One region of the Streptomyces sp. NPDC001843 genome, then DNA from elsewhere that is predicted to be linked to it. Evidence: predicted binding sites of a transcription regulator. Region 1 holds the regulator's gene; the other holds the start of a gene.
The links. The regulator HspR, encoded in region 1, represses chaperone genes until heat shock. The targets are predictions, from matches to a motif close to TTGAGNNNNNNNNNCTCAA.
Positions count from the first base shown of each region.

Region 2: a site for HspR is predicted at 1,328-1,346, ahead of lon (endopeptidase La). Genes of this name have one in related genera too.

Region 1 is NZ_JBIATQ010000003.1:268,218-271,450, reverse strand. Features, by position in the region: gene grpE (nucleotide exchange factor GrpE) at 1-102, shown strand, start outside; gene dnaJ (molecular chaperone DnaJ) at 139-1,317, shown strand; gene ACFYZQ_RS09675 (heat shock protein transcriptional repressor HspR) at 1,323-1,775, shown strand; gene ACFYZQ_RS09670 (substrate-binding domain-containing protein) at 2,191-3,233, shown strand, end outside.
Region 2 is NZ_JBIATQ010000010.1:87,684-90,916, forward strand. Features, by position in the region: gene ACFYZQ_RS24815 (TetR/AcrR family transcriptional regulator) at 1-332, shown strand, start outside; gene ACFYZQ_RS24820 (GNAT family N-acetyltransferase) at 404-1,201, opposite strand; gene lon (endopeptidase La) at 1,369-3,233, shown strand, end outside.

The sequences.
Region 1 (3,233 bases):
GTGGCCGAGCCGCAGCCCGGCGCGCAGACGGTCAAGGCCGAGGGGGCCGACGAGGCCCAGGCGGCGGACGACGACAAGGACAACGGCCCTGAGGAGGGCTGACGTCGTAGACACTGACGGGAAGGAGGGGCGTCGGGGATGAGCACCAAGGACTTCATCGAGAAGGACTACTACAAGGTCCTCGGCGTCCCCAAGGACGCCACCGAGGCCGAGATCAAGAAGGCGTACCGGAAGCTCGCCCGCGAGAACCACCCGGACGCCAACAAGGGCAACGCCAAGGCCGAGGAGCGCTTCAAGGAGATCTCCGAGGCGAACGACGTCCTCGGTGACCCCAAGAAGCGCAAGGAGTACGACGAGGCGCGCGCGCTCTTCGGCAACGGGGGCTTCCGCCCCGGGCCGGGAGCGGGTGGCGGATCGTTCAACTTCGACCTGGGCGACCTCTTCGGCGGCGGAGCCGGAGGCGGTGCCCAGGGCGGCGGCTTCGGCGGCGGAATCGGTGACGTCTTCGGGGGCCTGTTCAACCGGGGCGGTGCGGGTACCACACGCACCCAGCCCCGGCGCGGCCAGGACATCGAGTCCGAGGTCACGCTGAGCTTCACGGAGGCCATCGAGGGGGCCACGGTCCCGCTCAGGATGTCCTCGCAGGCACCGTGCAAGGCCTGTTCGGGCACCGGCGACAAGAACGGCACCCCGCGTGTGTGCCCGACCTGCGTCGGCACCGGCCAGGTCGCCCGGGGCTCCGGGGGAGGCTTCTCCCTCACCGACCCCTGCCCCGACTGCAAGGGCCGCGGTCTGATCGCGGAACACCCCTGCATGGACTGCAAGGGCAGCGGCCGGGCCAAGTCGTCCCGCACCATGCAGGTCCGTATCCCGGCCGGCGTGACCGACGGGCAGCGCATCCGGCTGCGCGGCAAGGGCGCGCCCGGCGAGCGGGGCGGGCCGGCGGGTGACCTGTACGTGGTCGTGCACGTGGGTGAGCATCCGGTGTTCGGCCGCAGGGGCGACAACCTCACGGTCACCGTCCCCGTCACGTTCGCCGAGGCGGCCCTCGGCGGCGAGGTCAGGGTCCCGACCCTCGGCGGCCCCGCCGTCACGCTGAAGCTGCCGCCGGGCACGCCCAACGGGCGCACCATGCGGGCGCGGGGCAAGGGCGCGGTCCGCCAGGACGGCACCCGCGGCGACCTGTTGGTCACCGTCGAGGTGAGTGTTCCGAAGGACCTGTCGGGGAAGGCTCGTGACGCGCTCGAGGCGTATCGCGAGGCGACCGCGGGGGAGGATCCGCGGGCTGAGCTGTTCGAGGCTGCGAAGGGAGCTTGAGTGGGATGGACGGCCGTCGACGCAACCCGTATGAACTGACCGAGGAGACCCCGGTCTACGTCATCTCGGTGGCGGCCCAGCTTTCCGGCCTGCACCCGCAGACGCTGCGCCAGTACGACCGCCTGGGCCTGGTCTCGCCCGACCGCACTCCCGGCCGGGGCCGCCGCTACTCGGCCCGCGACATCGAACTGCTTCGCCAGGTGCAGCAGTTGTCGCAGGACGAGGGCATCAACCTGGCCGGCATCAAGCGCATCATCGAACTGGAGAACCAGGTCGCCGCCCTCCAGTCCCGTGTCGCGGAGATGCAGGCGGCGCTGGACGGCGCGGCGGCGGCGATGCGTCAGCGCGAGGCCGCCGTGCACGCCTCCTACCGGCGGGACCTCGTCCCGTACCAGGAGGTCCAGCAGACCAGCGCGCTGGTGGTCTGGCGTCCGAAGCGGCAGGGGCCGTCGGACTGACGCGCACGCGCACGCCGAAGGGGTCCGGAGGGTGAACCTCCGGGCCCCTTCGCCGTGCCCTTCGGTGCCGGGGGGACGTTCCGGTGGGGACGTGCGCGTCGTGAATCGTTCGCTCCTGTGCTCGGATCGGGGCGGCGACCCGAGTGGGCGTTCGCGCTGCCGACGATCGCGACTCGCGAGGTATGGAGTTGGTTGCACCGATCTTTACCCACACGTGAACTCCCGCTGGGTGAAGGGTCCGTAAAGGGCGTTTGGAGGCGATTCCGCTCCGCCTTCACAGGTGCTGCGGAGCGTGGTGTTGCGCACTCGTTAAGTGATTCCGCTTGACGCCGGTGGTGGGCGACGCGTTGGCTTTTCAGACATCTGGGTGGCATAGGAGCCGCCGCGTCCCGAAACCCCTGAAGTGAGCCCTCGAATGCGTCGTATCGCCCTGTCCGTGGCCGCCACCACGATGACCCTCTCGCTCGCCGGCTGCGGCATGCTGAACGCGACGGGGGACTCGAGCGACGCAAGCCCGACCAAGGGCAACGACGTCACCGTGGGCGTCCTGATGCCGGAGAAGACGAACACGCGGTACGCGGAGTTCGACTACCCGATCATGCGGGACCGGATCTCCGAGCTCACCAAGAAGCAGGGCAAGACCGTGTACGCCAACGCGGGGTCGAGCCTGAAGACGCAGATCCGCCAGATGCAGCAGATGATCGACGACAAGGTCGACCTGATCGTCCTCGACGCCGTCGACTCGCACGGCATCGCCCCCATGGTGAAGAAGGCCCATGAGGCGGGCATCCCGGTCATCGCCTACGACCGGCTGGCCGAGGGCCCGATCGACGCGTACGCCTCCTTCGACAACGAGCTCGTCGGTGAGGTCCAGGCCCGCACCCTGCTCGAGGCGCTGGGCCCGCAGGCCGACACCTCCGACAAGGTCGTGATGATCAACGGCTCGTCCACCGACCCGAACACGGCGCAGTTCAAGGAGGGCGCGCTCTCCGAGCTCAACGGCAAGGTGACCATCGCCGACAGCTACGACACCCCCCTCTGGGACCCGAAGAACGCCGAGAAGGAGATGACCAAGGCGATCAACACGATCGGCAAGGACAACATCGCCGCCGTCTACTCCGCCAACGACGCCATGGCCGGTGCCATCGTCGACGCGTTCCACAACGCGGGCGTCACCCATCTTCCGCCCATCACCGGCCAGGACGCGGAGCTGTCGGCGGTCCAGCGGGTCGTCTCCGGCGAGCAGTACATGAGCGTCTACAAGCCCTACCCGGACCTGGCCCAGGCCGCCGCGGAGATGGCCGTCGCCAAGCTGCAGGGCCGGGACATCCAGTTCGACTCCCTCACCCAGGACAAGGTCGACAGCCCCACCAACAAGGACATCCCCGCCCAGCTGGTCACGGTGAACGCCCTGACGCAGAAGACCATCAAGAGCACCGTCCTCGCGGACGGCATCTA
Region 2 (3,233 bases), on a different contig from region 1:
ACCACGGCGGCGCCCTCGCCGACCCCGGCCGCGACCTCGCCGCCGAGCTGGCCCGGCTGACCGGCCGCTGGCTGAACGACGACCGCGCCGGCGCGGAGCTGGAGTACGAGCTCTACCTCGCCGCGCTGCGCCGCCCCGCGCTGCGCCCCGTCGCCGCCGAGTGGACGGAGGAGGTCGCCGAACTGCTCGCCCGGCGCACCGACCCGCGCACCGGACGTGCCCTGGTCGCGCTGCTCGACGGGATCTGTCTGCAGGTGCTGCTGACGGGCGGTGAGTACGACGAGGAGTACACGAGGGACGCGCTCGCGAGGGTGATCGGGGCGGGCGGCTAGACGCGTCGGCTCCCCCCCCGGACGCTTCGGACGCCCCGGACTCCCCGGTCGCCCCGGCGCACCCCCGGCCGTCAGGCCCCGCCCTGCGGCGACCACACGTACGGCGTGAGTGTCGTCACCGCCCGGAAGCCCAGGCGCCGCAGTACGCGCGAGCTGTCGGCCGAGGCGTCCAGGTGGAGGTAGGTGACGCCCCGCGCGGCGGCGAGGGCGGCGCGGGTGGCGACCAGGGCGCGGTAGACGCCCTTGCCCCGCCACTGAGCAAGGGTCGAGCCGCCCAGCAGGCCGGCGAACTCGGTGCCGGGGCGGAAGGACAGCCAGGCCGCGCTGACCATGTCGCCGCCGGCCTCGGCGGCGTACACGGCGAGGTCGTCCGGGGCGGTGGCGAGCCGCGCCAGCAGGTGCTCGGCGAGCCAGCTCATGTCCTGCCCCCAGACGGTCGTCTGCAGCGCGCCGATCCGGTGGATGTCGGCGTCGGCGCTGACCCGGCGCAGGCGCACGCCGTCCGGGAGTTCGGGCCGTTCCACGGCCAGGTCCGCCACGGGCGCGACCAGCACCGTCTCCTCGGCCCCGGGTGCGAAGCCCGCCGCGCGCAGCCGGTCGGTCAGGTCCTCGGGGGCGTCGTGGCCGCGGACCTTCCACTCCACCGCCTCCCCGCGCGCCGCGAAGTAGTCCCGCTGCCGGCAGATCAGCTCGTCCAGCTCCCGTCCGCGCAGTTCCAGGTCGGGCGGCGCGTTGAGGATGCCGCGGAACAGGCCGACGGTCCGCAGCAGCCTGCCGTCGTACTCGTGCGTGACGCCGGGCGGCGGGGCCGGCGGCGTCGCGCGTATCTGGGAGTCGTAGGCGGCGAGTAACGCCGAGGTGTCGGTCATCCGGTGCACCGTACGGGGAATGCGAGGGCGGGTGGCAACTGCTTTTCCGATGGGGCCCGCGCGGCGCCCATCTGATGATCGCTCACAGCGAACACCCCTTGGGGAACAATCGGAGGCTCACGAGCATTGAGTCGGCATAGCTCAAGTTGACTGCCTAAGGGGAGATCATGACTGCTGAGTCCACGGCGTCCACACCACTCACCCTGCCCGTGCTGCCCCTCGACGACGAGGTCGTGCTGCCCGGGATGGTGGTCCCGCTGGATCTGAGCGACTCCGAGGTGCGGGCCGCGGTGGAGGCCGCGCAGGCCGCCGCCCGGTCGGAGCCGGGGAAGCCCAAGGTGCTGCTGGTGCCGCGCATCGAGGGGACGTACGCCAATACGGGTGTGCTGGGCACGGTCGAGCAGGTCGGCCGGCTCGCCGACGGTGACCCGGGCGCCCTGATCCGCGGCCGCGGACGGGTGCGGATCGGTGCCGGGACCACCGGGCCGGGTGCGGCGCTGTGGGTCGAGGGCACCAGGATCGACGAGAGCGTGCCGGACCCGCTGCCGGGTCAGGTCGCCGAACTCGTCAAGGAGTACAAGGCCCTCGCCAGCACCTGGCTGAAGAAGCGCGGCGCCTGGCAGGTCGTGGACCGCGTCCAGGCCATCGACGACGTCTCCGCGCTCGCCGACAACGCCGGTTACTCGCCGTTCCTGACCACCGACCAGAAGGTCGAGCTGCTGGAGACCGCCGACCCGGTCGCCCGCCTGAAGCTCGCCACCCAGCAACTGCGCGACCACCTCGCCGAGCAGGACGTCGCCGAGACCATCGCCAAGGACGTCCAGGAGGGCGTCGACAAGCAGCAGCGCGAGTTCCTGCTGCGCCGCCAGCTCGAAGCCGTCCGCAAGGAACTGCGCGACCTCAACGGCGAGAAGGACGGCGAGGAGTCCGACGACTACCGCGCCCGCGTCGAGGCCGCCGACCTGCCCGAGAAGGTCCGCGAGGCGGCCCTGAAGGAGGTCGACAAGCTGGAGCGGTCCAGCGACCAGTCCCCCGAGGGCAGCTGGATCCGCACCTGGCTCGACACGATCCTCGAACTGCCGTGGAACGAGCGCACCGAGGACGCGTACGACATCCAGGGCGCCAAGGCCGTCCTGGACGCCGAGCACGCGGGCCTGGAGGACGTGAAGGAGCGGATCACCGAGTACCTGGCGGTGCGCAAGCGGCGTGCCGACCGCGGCCTCGGCGTGATCGGCGGCCGGCGCGGCGGTGCCGTACTGGCCCTGGTCGGCCCGCCAGGCGTCGGCAAGACCAGCCTCGGCGAGTCCGTCGCGCACGCCATGGGCCGCAAGTTCGTCCGGGTCGCCCTCGGCGGCGTCCGCGACGAGGCCGAGATCCGCGGCCACCGGCGTACGTACGTCGGCGCGCTGCCCGGCCGGATCGTCCGCGCGATCAAGGAGGCCGGTTCGATGAACCCGGTCGTCCTGCTCGACGAGATCGACAAGGTGGGCTCGGACTTCCGCGGCGACCCCGCGGCCGCCCTCCTCGAAGTCCTCGACCCGGCCCAGAACCACACCTTCCGGGACCACTACCTGGAGGTCGAACTCGACCTGTCGGACGTGGTCTTCCTCGCCACCGCCAACGTCCTGGAGGCCATCCCCGAGGCCCTGCTCGACCGCATGGAGCTGGTCCGCCTCGACGGCTACACCGAGGACGAGAAGGTCGTCATCGCCCGCGACCACCTGCTCCCGCGCCAGCTCGACCGGGCGGGCCTGGGCAAGGACGAGGTCACCCTCGACGAGAGCGCGCTGCGCAAGCTCGCCGGCGAGTACACGCGCGAGGCGGGCGTGCGCAACCTGGAGCGGTCGATCGCCCGGCTGCTGCGCAAGGTCGCGGCCCAGCACGAACTGGGCGAACGGGAGCTGCCGTTCACCGTCACCGACGGCGAACTACGGGACCTGATCGGCCGGCCGCACCACGTGCCCGAGTCCGCCCAGGACCCGGCCGAGCGCCGCACGGCGGTCCCGGGCGTGGCGACCGGCCTCGCGGTGAC